DNA from 3 places in the Roseburia sp. AM23-20 genome. Region 2 is predicted to be linked to each of the others. Evidence: predicted binding sites of a transcription regulator. Region 2 holds the regulator's gene; each other region holds the start of a gene.
The links. The regulator Rex, encoded in region 2, represses fermentation and respiration genes when NADH is low (regulators of the CRP and FNR family bind a similar motif). The targets are predictions, from matches to a motif close to ATTGTTAANTANTTAACAAT.

Region 1 (6,729 bases), on a different contig from region 2:
GAGGGTAAAGCATCGCCGGGATGGATATTTGTGAGAATAAACAGACAGGATGAAAAACTTTACATTGAAATTGAGGATACGGGAACCGGAATGGAAGAGGAGAAAATTTTAGTACTGGAGAAGAAAATGAATAGTGCCAATATTGAAATGTTAAAGAGCAATGGAAGAGTTGGAATCTTAAATGCCTGTGTCCGTCTTAAACTGGTTACAGAAAATCAGGTAGAGTTTCAATTAGACGGAGAAGAAGGTGTGGGAACTACGGTTCTGATACAGATACCATTGCAGTATGTATAGGGGGATTAGGGAAATGTTAAAGGTTTTACTGGTTGATGATGAGCCCTTCATTTTAGAGGGACTGAAGCATCTGATTGATTGGGAACAGGAAGGATTTGAGATTGCAGGGACGGCTGCAAATGGACTTGAGGCATTGGAGTTTTTACAGAAGAAAAAAGCAGATCTGATCATTGCAGATATCAAGATGCCGCAGATGACGGGATTAGAGCTTTTAGAGAAAATCCGTAAAGAATCAATTTCTGATGCATGTTTTGTGGTTTTAAGTGGATATGCGGAATTTGGATTTGCACAGCAGGCAATGCAGCATGGGTGCACAGATTATATTTTAAAACCGGTAGACAGAGAGATCCTGTTAAAGATGTTAAACAAGGTGATGGCTTTAAGCAGTCAGGAGAAGTCGGACATTGAAAAGAATAAAAAAATGAAACAGGCATATCTGGCAAGACATATTATTTCACTTGTCCAGGGAAAATTTGACCAGCTTAATCTTGAATATGTCCGTGAGCATATGGAATGTACGAAAGGCGTACGTTATGTGGAAATCCAGATGGAAGAGATTTTTGATGAAGAAAAAACGTCCGATCAGGAAATGAGGGTAGCACAGAGAAAACTTTACCATCTGTGTATGGAATATTTAAAGGAAGATGCCGATTTATGCGTGTTTGATGTATCGGTAAATGAAAAAATCTATGATGTTTGTTTTTTATATTTTGACCGTGTTGCAAAGAAAGCAGGGATGTCAGAACAGGATTATTTAGAACATTTCCGTGAGTATCTGGAAAATAATATGAATCAGCCGGTCATTATGTTAGTCGGGAAAAAAGTACAGGACATCAGTAATATAGCAAGGTCATATGGCAATACCTGTATGCTTCGTTCTTTTCAGGGATTCCGGAGTAAAAAACAGATTTACTATTATGAAGAGGAAGTTCAGGTATCGCCGGATGGTATTGTTTTATGTAAGGAAAGTTTAGATGGGCTGTTAAAAATGATTGAGCAGAACAATCATGTCGGAATCCGCAGTGCGGTGGAATATTTCTATGAAGAAATGGGAAAAAGGGGAATCTGCGGTGAGACAATGACGTTGAATATCAATTATCTTCTGTTCCAGCTGATCCATCTTGCCTGTGAGCAGGATGATGATGTGAATCAGGAAAAAATCTTAAGGCTGATCAGTGAAAGCAGCTTTGAGACCGGGGTAAAGAGAGGAAGTAAGGCACACCTGACACGTTTTGCCTGTGAATATGCAGACTATCTTTCACAGCTTCGGAAAAATGTTTCCAGAGGTGTCTTAAGTATGGTAGAAAAAGAAGTGAAAGAAAATTTTGCATCAAATATCACGTTAAAAAGTCTGAGTGAAAAATATTATGTCAACAGTGCATATTTAGGACAGCTGTTTCGAAAAAAATACGGACAGTCATTCAAAGACTACCTAAATAATTACCGAATGGAACAGGCAGCAGACTATTTGCTTCATACAGATAAGAAGATCGCACAGATCGCAGAAGATGTGGGTTATCGTGACCTGGATTATTTTGTAAACCGTTTTATACAGGTAAAAGGCTGTACACCGGCAAAATTCCGGAAGAACATGTTACAAAATTAAAATAGCAGAAGTACAAAAAAGGCACTGGAAGCATCTAAGCTCCAATGCCTTTTTATATTTTAGAAAAATCCTAGAAATCTGTTAAATCAGCGGCTCTTCTCTCTAAGAAAGCAGTCATACCTTCTTTTTTGTCGTGGGTAGAGCAGGTTACGCCGAATAAGTTTGCTTCCATCTCAACAGCGTTCTTGATGTCCATATCATAACCGTTGTTGATAGCTGCTTTTGCAACGGAAACAGCATAGCTTCCTTTGGAGATGATTTTCTTTGCCATAGCTTTTGCTGTGTTCATTAACTCTTCCGGAGCAACTACTTTGTTTACAAGACCGATGCGGTAAGCTTCTGCTGCATCAACGGAATCACAGGTAAAGATCATCTCTTTTGCGCGTCCCATGCCTACTAAACGGGCAAGTCTCTGTGTACCGCCGAATCCAGGAATGATTCCAAGACCTGTTTCTGGCTGTGCGAAAGTAGCGTTGTCAGATGCGATACGGATATCACATGCCATGGAGATCTCACATCCACCGCCAAGTGCAAAACCATTTACAGCTGCGATCGTTACCTGACGCATGTTCATTAATTTGAAGAATGGTACGGAAGCTCTCATACCGAAAGCTCTTGCCTCTGCTGCTGTAAAGTTTACCATCTCAGAAATATCAGCGCCTGCTACGAAAGATTTGAATTCGTTGCCTTTCTTGTCAGGACCACCTGTTAAGATTACAACTTTGATGTCGTCTCTTGCCTCGATCTCAGTTAAGGCTGTGTTTAACTCGTCTAAAGTCTCGCTGTTTAATGCGTTTAATGCTGCTGGTCTTGAAATTGTAAGAACTGCAATCTCCTCAGCAACTTCCAGTTTTAAATTGTTAAAATCGCTCATCGTTTGGAACCCTCCTGAATAGTTTGATAAAAAATTAACAATATACGTTATTAATAGCGTACAGCTTTTCCTAGAATTTGTCAATAGATTATGGGAAAAATTCACTATAAATTCGGTAGAAAAAGTGCTATGATAGGTGGTATGATATTTTGACAAAGATACAGAAAAGAGGAAAAACCATGGGCACAAGCAAATCATACTTATCTAAGGTAGTAAAGGAGATGCCGGATTCAGGGATCAAGGACTTTTTTGATATTGCGAATACGATGGAGGGAGCATTGTCACTTGGTGTCGGCGAGCCGGATTTTCCGACACCGGAACATGTCAGGAAGGCAGCGATCGCTTCTATAAAAAGTGGAGAGACAAAATATACGGACAACCGTGGCACCGTAGAGCTTCGTGCGGCAGCTGCAGAATATCTGGAAAAGTTCGGACTTCATTATGACAGGGAAGATGAGATATTGATCACAATGGGGGCAAGCGAAGGAATAGACCTGGCACTTCGTGCACTGGTAGATCCGGGGGATGAAGTACTGGTTGTGGAGCCTTGTTATGTTTCCTACATTCCGTGTGTGGAATTATGTGGAGGTGTTCCGGTTTCAATTCCATTAAAAGCAGAAAATAAATTCCGTCTGACAAAAGAAGAACTGGAAGAAAAGATCACGGATAAAACAAAGGTTCTGCTGATCTCATTTCCGAACAATCCTACCGGAGCGATCATGGAAAAAGAAGATTTAGAGGCAATCCGTGAGGTTGTGATCGCACATGATATTTTTGTGATCACTGACGAAATTTATGCAGAGCTGACTTACGGCAAAAAGCATGCGTCGATTGCAGCACTGCCGGATATGTATGAACGCTGTGTGGTATTAAATGGTTTTTCAAAGGCATTTGCAATGACAGGATGGCGCATGGGTATCGCAGCAGGCCCGGCGGAAGTCATTTTCCATATGAATAAGATCCATCAGTTTACAACCATGTCTGCAGGAACGACTTCACAGGTGGCAGCCCTTGAAGCACTGACAAGTCCGGTTCGTGACGAAGAGATCGAAGTCATGCGGAAGGAATATGATGAGAGACGAAAGATCATGGTGGACGGATTTCAGAACATGGGACTTGATGTGACAGAGCCGGAAGGTGCATTTTATGTATTTCCATCGGTGAAAAAGACAGGACTTACCAGTATGGAATTTTGTAACCGTCTGTTACAGGAGCAGAAAGTAGCAGTCATTCCGGGGGATGCATTTGGAAATTGTGCAAAGGGTTATATCCGCTGTTCTTATGCTTATTCCAAAGACATTATCCGGCAGTGTTTGGATAAGATCGCAGTATTTGTCAGCCGGTTTGACTTAAAGTAAAGTGCTGAACTGTGTAAAAATGAGCACAGAAATGAAGAATATTATAAAAGAAAGTTTGAGAGATACATGTTAAAAGATTACGACTTAAAGCAACTGGTATCCCCATTATTAAAGTGGTTTTTAAGCCATGCCCGCATACTGCCGTGGCGTGAAAAACCGACACCATACAGGGTGTGGGTTTCAGAGATCATGCTCCAGCAGACAAGAGTGGAGGCAGTAAAATCATATTTTGAACGTTTTACGAAGGCATTGCCGGATGCAGGTGCACTTTCTGTATGCCCGGAGGATGAACTTTTAAAACTCTGGGAGGGATTAGGGTATTATAACCGTGTCCGGAATATGCAGAAAGCTGCTGTGGAAGTCGTGGAAAATTATGGTGGACAACTTCCGGCAGATTATGAAAAACTGTTGAAACTGAAAGGAATCGGTCATTATACAGCAGGTGCGGTTGCGTCTATTGCATATGGAATCCCGGTTCCGGCAGTCGATGGGAATGTGCTTCGTGTTTTAACACGCGTTTCGGCAGATGATACGGATATTATGAAACAGTCTTTCCGGAGTGAGATGGAAGCATTGCTGGAAGAACTGATGCATGGGACTGGTGACAGAAATGAGAAAAATGTATTCCCATGGATGGAGGATGCAGAGAATCTGAAGGCACAGGTATATCACGGAAACCTTGCCGGTGCGTTTAATCAGGCACTTATGGAACTTGGAGCAACTGTCTGCGTGCCAAACGGTGCACCATTATGTGAAGAATGTCCGTGGGAAAACCTGTGTGAGGCAAAAAAACAGGGACTGATAGAGCAGATACCGGTTAAAAGCAAGGCGAAACCGCGTAAGATCGAGAAAAAAACGGTTCTGATCTTAAGGGATGATCAAAAGGTTGCAATCAGGAAAAGACCTGGAAAGGGACTTTTGGCAGGACTGTATGAACTTCCAAATGTTGAGGGAAATCTGGGGCAGGAGGAAGTACTTTCTCTGGTAAAAGAGATGGGATATGCACCGATCCGTATTCAGCCGTTGGGGGATGCAAAACATATTTTTTCCCATATAGAATGGCATATGACAGGATATGCGGTCCGTGTGGAGGAACCGGAAATGCAGCCACAGGTGCAGAGCAAAAAAATTGGTACAGACGGATTATTATTTGTGGATGCAGAAGATGCGAAAGAAAAATACGCCATACCATCTGCATTTGCTGCTTATGCAAAGTATATGAATATTTTGCTTGGAAATGAAAAGAACAGATAAAAAAGAGGGAGCCGGTGCAACAGCACCGGCTATTCATTATGAAAAAGAGTGTGTATGGAAAGTGAAGTGATTCACTATTTGCTGGGAGGAACCTTGCTTATCTGATAAGCAAGGCTGCCTGACTTACATCAGGTATGAAAAAAAGTTCTATGAAAAATTTTAACTTGTTGCCTTAACTTTGAGTTTAGTATACCGGGGAATTGTGACCGTCGTATGCCTTGTTTGTGAGAAATATGTAAATAAAATATGAACAACTACGGAATATGGTAAGAATTAAGAATATCTAAAGAAAAAATTGATTGGTTTGCAGTGGGAAAATGTGTATAATAAAGTGGCTATGATGTTATGAAAATCGGAAAACAAGGAGGATTTTATGTACGATTGTATCGTGATCGGCGCAGGAATTGCAGGTGCTGTCAGTGCGAGAAAACTTGCGGAAGAAGCCGGAAAGAAAGTGCTGGTTTTGGAGAGACGCAGTCATATCGGAGGCAACTGTTATGATGAGCCGGATGCACATGGAATATTAATACATAATTACGGACCACATATTTTTCATACAGGAATTGAGGAAGTGTATCAGTATCTGTCAAGATTTACGGACTGGTATGCATTTGGGCATGAGGTGGTAGCAAAGGTTGGAGATCGTCTGATCCCGGTTCCATTTAATTTAAATACACTTCATATGGTATATGATAAGGAAAAAGCGGATGCCTTAGAGCAGAAACTGATCGCTGCATACGGTGAGGGAAGCCGTGTACCGATCATGAAATTACGTGAAAATGATGATCCTGATATTCGTGAGATCGCACAGTTTGTATATGAAAATGTATTTTTAAAATATACAATGAAGCAGTGGGGACAAAAACCGGAGGATATCAGTCCGGAAGTAACAGGACGAGTTCCGGTGCTGGTTTCCTATGATAACCGTTATTTCCAGGATAAATATCAGGGAGTACCCAAAGAAGGATTTACACCGATGTTTGAGCGTATGTTAGATCATGAGAATATCACGGTTGAGACAGGTGTTGACTGCAAAGAACGGCTACGTTTTGAGGAAGATCAGATTTATTTTGATGGAAGACCGTTTGATGGGGATGTTATTTATACAGGTGCACTGGATGAATTGTTTGACTGTCAGTTTGGAAGACTTCCGTACCGTTCCTTAAGATTCGATTTTGAACATTATAATGAAGAATCTTATCAGGGACACAGTGTGGTCAACTATACGGTCAGCGAAGATTTTACGAGAATTACAGAGTTTAAATATCTGACCGGACAAAAAGACACGGATGGAACCACGATCGTGAAGGAGTATCCGTTTGCTTATACAGGAGCGGAAGGAG
Region 2 (6,729 bases):
TTCTAACATGCCGATCATTTTCTTGAAAAGACCGATCTGCTGGTAGGTAGGTTCCTTATCTTTTTCATCCGCTTTCGCAAAATGGGTAAAAATACCCTCCACTATAATATGCGGCAGTTTTGAAAGCTGTGCCATCTCATCTGCTGCGTCTTCTGTGACCTGATAACCGATCCGGCTCATTCCGGTATCGATCGCGAAATGGATCTTGCAGTCTCTTCCGATACTTGCTGCGGCAACGGAAAGTTTTTCTGCCATCTCTTTTGTAAATACGGTTGGACGGATACCTGCTTTAATCATATCCACATACTGGTCCGGGAATACATATCCTAAGATCAGGATCGGTTTCTGGATTCCGTGATTACGAAGGATAAGTCCTTCCTCAACCGTGGCAACTGCATAACCATAAAGATAATCCAGTTTTTCAATCGTCTCTGCAATCTCTACGGCACCATGTCCGTAGCCATCTGCCTTAATGACAGCCATAATTTTTGTGTCTTTTGCAATGTTTCCGCGCATCGCATCCATGTTGTGTAGAATTGCATCCAGATCGATTTCCGCATGCACTCTGCTGTATCTGTTCATGTTGATCCTCCATCTATTTTGTTTACCGTTTTTTATTCAACGAATTTTTGTTCATTATCGATCGGCTTTGTAGTATAAATATTCAGAACTTTTTTAATACCACAGATCAGATCTGAGGCTGTAAGCCCCTGTAACCCCGTTGTGCGTATCATAAGATCACCGGACAGGCCATGAAGATATACCCCAAGAGGAGCCGCCTGGTAAGGTGTTATTTTCTGTGCCATAAGTGTACCGATCACACCGCTTAACACATCTCCGCTTCCTGCTGTTGCCATTCCGGAATTGCCGGAAAGATTCAGGTATTTTTTACCATCCGGCAGTGCAGTTACGGTATGTTCGTCTTTTAAGACACATACAACGTGATATTCTTTTGCATAATCCGCAGCAGTCTGAAGCAAATGATGCTGGATCTCATTGACTGTTTTTCCGGTAAGCCGGCTCATCTCTCCGGGATGAGGTGTGATCACTGCCGGGATTTTAAAATTTTTCCAGATATCTGCCTCTGGTAAGTCATTCTGCTCTGCTATCAGATTTAACGCATCCGCATCAAAAAGAATTGCTTTCTTTTCCTGTGACGTTCCATATTCTAACACAAAATTTAATATCTGTGCAGCAGTTTTTTCTTTCCCAAGCCCGGGACCTGCCACAATGGCATCTGCCCAATCAAAAGCCTCCTGTAATACAGCCTTCCCCGGAGCAGCATTTTTATCATAAGTAGTAAGAACCGCCTCTGGAACACAGCTCTGTAAAATAATCCTGTTTTCTTCCGGCGTCAGCACACGCACCAGACCGCATCCTGTGGCGTAAGCAGCTTTTGCAGATAAAACTGCCGCCCCTGCCATATTGACACTTCCTGCGATCAGCAAAAGTTTTCCATAGCTTCCTTTATTAGAATGACTTTTTCTCTCCGGGAGCAGCAATAAATCTTTCGTTTCCAATGCCATTACTGACGGTGTCTCTCCCAGCCAGCTTTCTTTCGTGATACCGATATCACATACGATCACTCTGCCGGCATATTCATTTCCCGGCCAGAGAATACTGCCTAATTTCGCAAATGCGAATGTGATCGTGATATCTGCACGAAATGCCATACCAAGGACAGCACCTGTACCTGCAGAAATTCCGGATGCAATATCCACTGCCACTTTTTCTCCCGGAAGTGTATTCATACAACATAATATATCTGCATAAGTACCAGTCACGTCTCTCGACAACCCTACACCAAATAGTGCATCTATGACAGTTGTTGGTCTGATCTGTTCCGGTAAATCCGTATAGACAGGAACACCATATGCATTTAAAATATCCTGCTGGATTCTGTTTTGCTCCGAGCAATGATCTTTATTTCCAGCAAAAACAACTGTAACAGTATGTCCCTCCAGAAATAAAAGGCGGGCGATCGCAAGACCATCTCCACCATTATTTCCGCTGCCGCATACGATAAGAACTTCTGAGAGATCGACTTTTTGCTTATGGAGTTCATTTACAAATGTTATTGCTGCACGCTCCATCAGAAGAAGTCCCGGAACCTTAAAATGTGAAACGGTATTTGCGTCATATTTTTGCATTTCCCTGCTGTTTACAAGATACTTCATGATAATAAGCCCCCTGTTATAAGCAAAAAACGCCGCACAAAGATCTGTGCGGCAGCTAATTGCTTCCTGAATTTATGGCACCCTTTTCAGTTACCGTTTTTTTCTGCTTTTTTGTTTCTGACAATGTTGTAAGATAACTGCATCAAACTGTCGGAAAGATGTACATTCTCTACAACAACATTTTTATCAATGAGCTCCAGGTCTACATGCGCAAAATTCCAGATTGCGCGGATTCCAAGTCCGACTAGTCTGTTTGCAATGGCATCAGCCTTTTCCTTTGGCATAGTAAGCGCCGCAATATCCACCTGATTTTCTGCACAGAAACTCTCTAATTCATCCAGCATGCGGATTTTGATTCCACGCACGGTCACACCGTCCAATGCAGGATTTACATCAAACAGTCCTATGATCACAAAACCAAGTTTTTCAAATTTCACATAGTTTGTAAGTGCCTGTCCAAGATTACCTGCACCCACCACAATAATATTGTGTCTTTCATTTAAACCTAATATCTTACCGATTTCCTCATATAAAAACTTTACATTATAACCATAACCCTGCTGGCCAAAACCACCAAAATTATTCAGATCCTGTCTGATCTGGGATGCAGTCACATTCATTCGTTTACTCAGATCATTGGATGATATACGTTCTACACCGGCATCTAAGAGTTCTCCGAGGTAGCGGTAATAACGCGGCATTCTCCGGATAACTGCCTGTGATATTTCTTTTTCCTGCACAAAAGGTTCCACCTTTCTTACGTTCTCTTGTTTATTATAGTGATTTCCCCTGTGTCTGTCAATGTGTGAAAAATTTAACTATCTTTTTTTCAATAAGATGTTTTCTGTTTTATCAGGAAATATCATCAATCAGTTTCATCTAACTGCATTGACAGCTCTTCCCAGGTTTCATAGCAAGTTTCCAGTCGTTCCCTGCACTCCTGCTGTCTTGCTGCAAGCTCATTTAATTTTGCGGAATTAACTGCGTTTTCCGGCTTTGCACATTCTTCATCGATCATGCTTATTTCACTTTCAAGTGCGGCAATCTCTTCCTCGGCTTTTTTTAAACTGTTTTCAATTTTACGAATCCTTGCCTGCTCTGCTTTTTGTGCCTGCCAGTCGAGCTTATTAACGGCATCATCCTGTTTCTTAGGCTGCACATCTGAAGTTTCTGGCTGTTTCACATACAACTGCGTCATAATATCATGTTTTTCCAGATAATAATCATAGTTTCCGATATAATTTACAATTGTTTCACCTGTCAGCTCCAGGATTCTTGTTGCTGTCTGATTGATAAAATAGCGGTCATGTGAAACAAAAAATACCGTTCCTGTATACTGGTTTAATGCAGATTCCAAAATTTCCTTGGATGTAATGTCCAGATGGTTTGTCGGCTCATCTAAAATAAGAAAATTAGCATCTGAAAGCATCAGTTTTGCCAGGGAGACACGGCCTCTTTCACCACCGCTTAAATCTGAGATCCGCTTAAACACATCATCATTTGTAAATAAAAAGGCTGCCAGTACATTGCGGATCTTTGTGTTATTCAGCTCTGGATAAGCATCTGAGATCTCTTCAAATATGGTTTTATCCATATGTAAAAGCTGATGTTCCTGATCGTAATATCCAATGTGAACATTCGAACCAAGTGTTACCGTACCACCATCTGCCTGTATCAGATTATTGATGATCTTTAAGATGGTCGTTTTCCCGGTTCCGTTATTGCCGATCAGTGCTACCCGCTCCCCACGTTTAATCTCGAATGAGATATCCGAAAACAATGTAACCGGCGGATATGATTTTGCAAGACCTGACACCGTAAGGACATCATTTCCGCTGACCACATTTGGCTCTAACACGATCTTAATGTCTGTATTGTCCTCAACCGGTTTTTCAATACGTTCTATCTTGTCTAACATCTTTTCGCGGCTCTCCGCACGCTTGATGGATTTTTCACGGTTAAACGATTTTAACTTTGTGATAACTTCTTCCTGATGTCTGATCTCACGCTGCTGATTATAATATTGTTTTAACAGATCTTCACGGACTTTTGCTTTCTTCTTCGCAAAATCCGAGTAATTTCCCTGATATACATACGCTTTATGCTGGAAAATCTCTACAACTTTTGTGACAACGCGATCCAGAAAATAACGGTCATGTGCTACGATCACAACAGCCCCTTTGTAAGCCCGCAGAAAATTCTCAAGCCAGCGGATCGACTCCATATCCAGATGGTTTGTCGGCTCATCTAAAAGTAATACATCCGGCTTTGTGACTAAGAGTTTGCCAAGCGAAACCCTGGTTTTCTGTCCTCCGGACAATTCATTCATCTGTTTTGTTAAATCTTCGTCCGAAAAACCAAGTCCTTTTAAAATACCGGTTACTTCACTCCGGTATGCATATCCGCCCTGCAGTTCAAATTCGTGGCTCAGACGATGATAAACCTCCATCAGTTTTTCCAGTTCCCCACCGGTCTGCTGATTCATTTCTGACTCCATATTGCGGAGTTTCTGTTCCATTTCAAGGATGTCAGCTCTTGCATTAAGAACTTCGTCATAAATGGTTCTGTGCCCCGATACATCCTGATACTGTGCCAGATAACCGATTGTTTTATCTTTTGCAAGGATCACTTCACCGGTATCGGACGTTTCTTCGCCCATAATAATTTTAAGCAGCGTAGACTTGCCGGCACCATTGATGCCGACAATCGCTGCTTTTTCGTTTGCTTCAATATGAAAACTTACATCTTTTAAGATCTCATCTGTTCCAAAAGACTTTGAGATACTCTGACATGACAAAATCATTTTAAACTTTCCTCTAATGTTGTTCTGATTGCCTTGATGAAATTTTCGCTGTTTAATACAACCGGATTCGGATTTGTAGTAATCAGCGCAAGGTCTTTTGTCATTTTACCATCTTCAATGGTCTTTATACAAGCCTTTTCAAGTTTTTCTGCAAAATCAGATAATGCCTGGTTAGAATCAAGTTCTCCACGTTTCTTAAGTGCACCTGTCCATGCAAAAATAGTTGCAACAGAGTTTGTGGATGTCTCCTCACCTTTTAAGTGTTTGTAATAATGGCGCTGTACCGTTCCATGTGCAGCTTCATATTCATAATATCCATCCGGGGAAACTAATACAGAAGTCATCATGGCAAGTGAACCAAATGCACTTGAAACCATATCACTCATGACATCTCCATCATAATTTTTACATGCCCAGATATAACCACCCTCAGACTTCATTACACGTGCAACTGCATCATCGATCAATGTATAAAAATAGGTAATACCTGCTTTTTCAAATTTTTCTTTGTACTCTGCATCAAAGATTTCCTGGAAAATGTCTTTAAAGGTATGATCGTATTTTTTTGAAATCGTATCCTTTGTTGCAAACCACAGATCCTGTTTTGTATCCAGTGCATAATTAAAACAGCTTTTTGCGAAACTTTCAATGGAATTGCAAAGGTTATGCTGTCCCTGAACAACGCCTGCTCCGGTAAAGTTGTGGATCAGTTCTCTCGTCTCTGTACCATCTTCCGCTGTATATACCAGCTCACATTTGCCTGCTCCAGGAATCTTCATCTCAGTTGCTTTATATACATCGCCATATGCATGACGCGCGATCGTGATCGGTTTTTTCCAGTTCTTTACACATGGCTCGATCCCTTTTACAACGATCGGTGCACGGAATACCGTTCCATCTAACATGGCGCGGATCGTACCATTCGGGCTTTTCCACATTTCTTTTAAATTATATTCAGTCATGCGGGCTGCATTTGGTGTGATCGTTGCACATTTTACAGCAACACCGTATTTCTTTGTTGCATTGGCAGAGTCAACGGTAACCTGATCATTTGTCTCATTACGATGCTCTAATCCAAGATCATAATACTCTGTTTTTAAATCAATAAACGGCAGAAGTAATTCATCTTTGATCATTTTCCAGAGGATTCTTGTCATCTCATCTCCGTCCATCTCTACCAGTGGTGTTGTCATTTTGATTTTTTCCATTATGTTCTCCTTTTCTATTGAAATAAATTGTCCCATCCGTAATTGTCCATATTGTGAATGGTGTTCATCATATGCTCATTTGCAAGTTTTTCTGCCAGATTGGCATCATGTTTTTTTAATGCTTCCACAATCTGTCTGTGTTCCTGATTCGATTGCACAGAACGTTTTGGATCTGCAAGTGTGATTTTACGTACACGCTGCACGTAATGATGAAAATCAAGCAGCACATGTTTCAGCTCTTTACTGTCAGAAGCGTTATATAAAATCTCATGGAAACGGTTATCTAATTCCACGACTTGTTCTGAATTTCCTTTTGCTGCATGGAAATCAGACAGATATATATTTTCATCCAGTTCATCTAACTGCTCTTTTGTGATATTGTCCGCAGCCCACTTTGCACACAGTCCCTCCAAACGTGACCGTATCTCGTAAATATCCTGAATATCTTTCTTGGAAATACCTACAACATAAGCACCCTTATTCGGAATGATGGTGACTAATCCTTCCAGTTCAAGCTGGCGGAGCGCCTCACGCACCGGAG
Region 3 (6,729 bases), 210 kb from region 2:
GAAGGATTTATCGCAAAGACCGGAATGAAATTTGATGCGCCGTTAAAACTGACCAAAGAGGGGCAGATCACCTTTGATTTCCCGGAGAAACCAAAGCCGGTCGAGACGACGGTAAAGTGTCCGAAATGTGGGGAACTCTTAAAGAAAAGCCAATGGTATTATGAGTGTGACTGCGGTTTTAAGGTAGGGCATACGGTTGCGAAAGTGCCGCTTTCGGAAGCAATCATAAAAGAACTGTTGGAAACCGGAAAGACAAAGGAAAAAGTGACTGGATTTAACTCGAAAGCAGGAAATGTATTTGATGCATGTTTAAAATATGAGGATGAGCGGATCAGTTTTGATTTTGACAATCCGGGAAGCCAGTCTCTGCAAAAACAGGAGACAGAGGGGCAGTCAGAAGTGCAGACGGCTGTGCAGGAGAATGGGGCACAGCAGATGCAGCAGGCAGAACAGGGTGGCACAGAGACACAGCAGTCACAACGGACGGACTCTGAACCGGATGGTGCAGATGATTTCTATGCCGCTATGGCAAATGAGGCTGCGGCGTTCCAGGAGGAAGAAGAGCAGGAATGGATCGCAGGAAGCAATTTTTTAGATGAGTTTATGCCGTAAGCGATCTCCGGCAGACAGAAATTCTTGTCTGTCCGGAGATTTTTTTGCAGTGTTCGAATATTATTTTGACAGATCTGTGAAAACGTTTTACAATAGAACCAGTATGCAAACAGAAATGCAAGGATCACACTGGATTCATATCCATGTGACAGAGACATTCTGGGATGGAGGAAAAGATGGAAAACGCAAAAATCAGCAATTTATATGATTTGGATGAAACAATCGCAAAAGAATATTTAGAACAGTTTACATATCCATGGGAGGCTTTAAAAGGGATCAGTGAGTTCATAAAAAAGCTTGGACCAACATTAGATCCGGAAAAGTTTGAAAAAAGAGGCGAGGATATCTGGGTTGCAAAGAGTGCAAAAGTGGCACCGACAGCATGTTTAAACGGTCCGCTGATCATTGATGAGGATGCAGAAATCCGTCACTGCGCATTTGTCCGCGGCAGTGCGATCGTAGGAAAGGGTTCTGTTGTCGGCAATTCCACAGAACTGAAAAATGATATTATTTTCAATTCCGTTCAGGTGCCGCATTACAATTATGTTGGTGATTCTATTCTGGGTTATAAGTCACACATGGGTGCAGGATCAATCACATCAAATGTGAAATCAGATAAGACACTGGTTGTGGTAAAAGATGGTGATGAAAAAATTGAAACCGGATTAAAGAAATTTGGTGCAATGCTTGGAGATTTTGTTGAAGTTGGATGCAATTCTGTATTAAATCCTGGAACGGTGATCGGCAGACATACAAATGTATATCCGCTTTCAAGTGTCAGGGGAGTGATCCCGGCAAACTCAATTTTTAAGAAACCGGGCGAGGTTGTACAGAAAAAAGAAGCATGATATTCTTAAACTTAAGATCCGGACAGGTCGGATAAGTTATGGCAGAAAATATTGATCATATTTTAAGTACAGGGAGATAAAATATATGGAAGAAGAAAAGAAATATATTTATAATGATAAAGCGGAACGGATCAGAAAGATGAACCGGTTCTATATAGGTGCAACCATATTTCTTGGAATATTGTTTTTACTGTATCTGTGGCTCCGCATGGCAAATCAGAATCTGGTAAATGCAGTAGTATATGGGAATACTGCATTAATAATAGGCGCATCAGTTTTGAACACGATTATTTATCATAAAGATCATGTAACAGCAAAATTAAAAGTGATTGCTACGCTTGAGATGGGATTAGAGTATCTGTTAGTCGGAGTACAGACAGATGCACATTTTATTACGTATGTACTGATCGTTTTAGTTGCGTTACAGATTCCGTACTATGATGAAGGTGGATTAAAAAGAACCTGTGTGGGAGTGAGTATTCTCTACGTGATCGTTACGATTGTTCAGGGAATAAAGGGTATTACTGTATTGAACGTGGATACAATATGTTCTGTGGTCGGCGTGCTTGGCGTTTTATTTATGGTTTCAAGAATTGGAAAGATCACATTATTGTTTAACGCAGATGCACTTGGATCCATAGATGAGGAACACAAAAAGCAGAATGAAATTTTACAGGGAGTGCTTGAGATTTCCAAAACTGTTCAGGAAGAATCAGTTAAGAGCAGCAGCCTGATCGGAAAACTGGTCGAGACGACCAATTCTGTAACTGGCAGTATGCAGGAGATTACAACGGCTTCCGGAATGAATGCAAACAGCATCGAAGAACAGAATACCATGACTGCAACGATCCAGGATGCGATCGAGGAAACAAGTGAGCGATCAAAACAGATGGTGGATATCGCAATGAATTCAAATGACAGCATTCAGGAAAATATGCGTGTGATGGATGCGTTGAAAGATCAGGCAGAGCAGATCACAAATACAAATCATGATGTTACTGAGGCAATGACCAAACTTCAGGATAAGACAAAAGAAGTAGAAGAGATTGCAGGTATGATCTTAAATATTTCAAGTCAGACAAACCTGCTGGCGTTAAATGCATCTATTGAGAGTGCACGTGCCGGAGAAGCCGGAAGAGGTTTTGCGGTTGTAGCAGAGCAGATCAGACAGCTTGCGGAACAGACAAAAAATTCGACGGAAGAGATCACGAGAATTACAAACGAACTGAATGCAAATGCAAATGATGTGGTTGTATCAGTAGAAGGTTCTGTACAGGCAACGGAAGATCAGAAAGAAAAGATTCTTGCTGCGTCAGAAACATTTAATCTGCTTAATAAAAATATAGGTGAGCTGGTTGCCCATATTGAAGAGGTCAATAAAAAGGTAAGCGGACTTTCAGATTCCAACAATAAGATTGTGGTAAACTGCTCGCAGCTTTCGGCAGCGACTGAGGAAGTTACGGCGAGTGCAGAACAGGTACATACACTCAGTGAAGAAAACCTTGATGTTGCAAAACAGGTTCAGAATGCGGTAGAGAAAATTCACAGTACGGCAGATGATATAAAAAAGTTTTTGCACTGACAGAAAGGAATGCATAATTATATGAAAAATAAAGTGTGGTTGTTTACAGCCGCACTTTTGCTTTTTACAGCAGGGTGTGGTGAGCCAGATATGGCACAAAATAAAATAAACAGCAATGAGCAGAAAACAGCAGGAATTTCAGATACAGATGAAACAGAATCCGAAATAGACAGCAGTGCGTCTGAAAAAATGGAAGCAGCCGAAGAAAAATATATCTGGAAAGAGATCACGCTGCAGTTCCCGGAGAGCTGGGAAGATAAGTATGTAATTTTAGAAGATGATACCGGTTTTTCTGTTTTTCAGAAAAAATCCTATGAGAAAGAAAGTGGGACGGGGTTTCTTTTTGGAATTACCAAAGACACGGAATGGTATCCGGATGCTGCCGGTGTAAGTATTTTAGGATATACCGATGATGGAGTGTTATATGAGGTTGTGAGGCCTACGGATGTGAGCTGCGATGTGGAAAATGAGGATACTTTAAATGAATATCAAGGGATGATGCAGCAGTCAGATACGGTAGTACAGAATGCGGTCATTGATACACAGAACCTGCACAAAGATGCTGACCAGTATATCATTCCGGTCAGTATGACACAGACAATTTCGGCAGACAGTCTTATCAATATGTCGGACAATGATTTATGGTTAGCACGCAATGAAATCTATGCAAGACATGGACGGGGTTTTACCAATGAATATCTGCAGAGTTATTTTAATGCATGTTCCTGGTATGAAAAAAGTGAAGAAGCAGATGCATTTGATGAATCTGTGCTGAGCCAGACAGAAAAAGACAACTTAAAGGTAATACAGGAAGCTGAAACAGCATATGAACAGGAGCATCCGTATCCGAAAGAATATAAAACAGGACAGAATATTATGGTGGATCTTAATGGAGATGGCAGCGAAGAAGAGATCCGTTATGATGTGAAAGAGAGTAGTGATTATTCAGGTTATTCCTGTGTCCTTACGGTTAATGGAACAGCATATGAACTGTGTGAATATGCAGCTATGGTGACACCAGAAACGGAAAGCTTTTATGTTACAGACATGGATGAATATGATAATTCTCTGGAAATCGCGGTATTAGACGATGGACCAAGTGCCGATTATGCGACTTATTTTTACCGGTATGACGGAAGTGCGCTGGCGTTTATCGGGGAAGTGGATGGTTTCCCTTTTAAGGAGCAGAATGGCGGAATCAATGGTTTTACCGGGCAAAACGGAATCAATGGAACAATCCGTACAGATATTCTTGAAACCGCATATCTTAATGGATACTGGTGGTATGACAGCAATGCACGGAAACTGGAATATATGGATGGCGGTATGCATCAATACAAGTATTTCACACCGCACAGATTATATGTGGATCTTCCGTTGTGGAAAGCTATGGATCAGAATTCGGAACAGGTAACGGTTTCGTCCGGGCAGGATGTGTTCTTTATCAGCTCTGATGCAAAGGAATGGATCTATGTGCGTGCAAAAGACGGAACAGAAGGGTACATCCATGTGGATGGTGAAAATGTCAGCAACGTCGGCAGACCCGGCACGGAAGTTTTTTCGGAGTTAAATTACTTTGACTAGTGTATAAAAACAAATACACGGAATAAAGATAATTTTTTTCGATTAGGACTTGTAGATTTCAACAAAATGTGCGAAAATAAGTAAGGTATGTTAAATGTATAACAAAGTCTGATACATACAGTTCTATTAAGTGAAAGGAGTCTTAAAATGATTTACACTAAGGAAGTCGAAAACATGTGTCCTGTAGCAAAGGGCGCAAAACATGAACCAGCTCCAATTCCGGAAGAAGGCAAATGGGTTCATTCTAAAAAAATTGAAGATATTTCAGGTTTTACACACGGTGTTGGCTGGTGTGCTCCTCAGCAGGGTGCCTGCAAGCTTTCATTAAATGTAAAAAATGGTGTAATCGAAGAAGCTTTAGTTGAGACAATCGGATGCTCTGGTATGACACATTCCGCAGCTATGGCAGCAGAGGTATTACAGGGCAAAACAATTCTTGAAGCATTAAACACAGACCTTGTTTGTGATGCAATCAATACAGCAATGAGAGAGTTATTCTTACAGATCGTTTATGGTCGTACACAGAGTGCATTCTCTGATGACGGTCTTGCAATCGGTGCTGGTCTTGAGGATTTAGGTAAAGGACTTCGTTCCCAGGTTGGTACAATGTACGCTACCAAAGAGAAAGGTGTTCGTTACTTAGAGATGGCAGAAGGTTATGTAACCGGTATTGCTCTTGATGAGAATAACGAAGTTATCGGATATCAGTTCGTTTCTCTTGGAAAAATGACTGACTTCATTAAAAAAGGCGATGATCCTAACACTGCATGGGAAAAAGCAAAAGGACAGTACGGCCGTGTGGCAGATGCTGTTAAAATCATCGACCCGAGAGAAGAGTAGGAAAGGAGACGGACGAAAATGGCATTATTTGAAGGATATGAAAGAAGAATTGACCAGATCAACGCTGTGTTAAACAGCTATGGTATCAGCTCTATTGAAGAAGCTGAAAAAATTACAAAAGATGCTGGACTTGATGTATATGATCAGGTAAAGAAAATCCAGCCAATCTGTTTTGAGAACGCTTGCTGGGCTTACACTGTAGGTGCTGCAATCGCAATCAAAAAAGGATGTACAAGAGCTGCTGATGCTGCTGCAGCAATCGGTGAGGGACTTCAGGCATTCTGTATTCCGGGTTCTGTTGCAGACCACAGAAAAGTAGGTCTTGGACATGGTAACCTTGGTAAAATGTTATTAGAGGAAGAGACAGAGTGCTTCTGCTTCTTAGCAGGACATGAGTCATTCGCAGCTGCTGAGGGTGCGATCGGTATCGCTGAGAAAGCAAACAAAGTACGTCAGAAACCATTACGTGTTATCTTAAACGGACTTGGAAAAGATGCTGCACAGATCATCTCCCGTATCAACGGATTTACATTTGTTGAAACACAGTATGATTACAAAGCTGCAAAATTAAATGTTGTATATGAGAAAGCATATTCTAACGGACTTCGTGCAACTGTAAAATGCTATGGTGCAGATGACGTTCAGGAAGGTGTTGCGATCATGCATCATGAGAACGTAGGTGTTTCCATCACTGGTAACTCTACAAACCCAACACGTTTCCAGCATCCGGTTGCAGGTACATACAAAAAAGAATGTATCGAGCAGGGTAAGAAATACTTCTCAGTTGCTTCCGGCGGTGGTACAGGACGTACACTTCACCCGGACAACATGGCAGCAGGTCCTGCTTCCTACGGTATGACAGATACCATGGGACGTATGCACTCTGATGCACAGTTCGCAGGTTCTTCTTCCGTACCGGCTCACGTTGAGATGATGGGTCTGATCGGAATGGGTAACAACCCTATGGTTGGTGCTACAGTTGCTGTTGCAGTTTCCGTTGAGGAAGCTCATAAGGCTGGTAAGTTCTAAGATAAATTTAAAGCATAGAAAGAAACGAGATTTTTGTATTTGCAAGAATCCCGTTTCTTTTTCTGTATAAATTTATTTGAATATGATTTATACTTTTATCAGAATTCTAAATGTTTTGAGAAACGGGAGGGTTAGTTTAGAATCATGAATGTAATGCCCGTAAATATATTAATTACAAAAGTTGCAGAAATATGTAAAAAAAATGGTGTAAAAAAATTGGTTCTTATAGGTTCA

Region 1: the regulator Rex is predicted to act here: its motif matches at 2,797-2,816, upstream of DW650_RS14705 (enoyl-CoA hydratase-related protein).
Region 3: the regulator Rex is predicted to act here: its motif matches at 4,713-4,732, upstream of DW650_RS00305 (iron-sulfur cluster assembly scaffold protein).

The regions. Positions count from the first base shown of each region.
Region 1 covers NZ_QRHS01000021.1:27,135-33,863, reverse strand. Annotated here, with positions in the region: gene DW650_RS14715 (sensor histidine kinase) at 1-294, shown strand, start outside; gene DW650_RS14710 (response regulator transcription factor) at 308-1,900, shown strand; gene DW650_RS14705 (enoyl-CoA hydratase-related protein) at 1,971-2,774, opposite strand; gene DW650_RS14700 (pyridoxal phosphate-dependent aminotransferase) at 2,954-4,132, shown strand; gene DW650_RS14695 (A/G-specific adenine glycosylase) at 4,199-5,386, shown strand; gene glf (UDP-galactopyranose mutase) at 5,760-6,729, shown strand, end outside.
Region 2 covers NZ_QRHS01000001.1:265,644-272,372, forward strand. Annotated here, with positions in the region: gene alr (alanine racemase) at 1-582, opposite strand, end outside; gene DW650_RS01230 (NAD(P)H-hydrate dehydratase) at 615-2,177, opposite strand; gene DW650_RS01235 (redox-sensing transcriptional repressor Rex) at 2,264-2,917, opposite strand; gene abc-f (ribosomal protection-like ABC-F family protein) at 3,043-4,980, opposite strand; gene DW650_RS01245 (NADP-dependent isocitrate dehydrogenase) at 4,977-6,188, opposite strand; gene DW650_RS01250 (GntR family transcriptional regulator) at 6,203-6,729, opposite strand, start outside.
Region 3 covers NZ_QRHS01000001.1:60,379-67,107, forward strand. Annotated here, with positions in the region: gene DW650_RS00280 (DNA topoisomerase III) at 1-612, shown strand, start outside; gene DW650_RS00290 (UDP-N-acetylglucosamine pyrophosphorylase) at 789-1,460, shown strand; gene DW650_RS00295 (methyl-accepting chemotaxis protein) at 1,546-3,042, shown strand; gene DW650_RS00300 (YARHG domain-containing protein) at 3,064-4,626, shown strand; gene DW650_RS00305 (iron-sulfur cluster assembly scaffold protein) at 4,774-5,466, shown strand; gene DW650_RS00310 (GGGtGRT protein) at 5,485-6,495, shown strand; gene DW650_RS00315 (nucleotidyltransferase family protein) at 6,640-6,729, shown strand, end outside.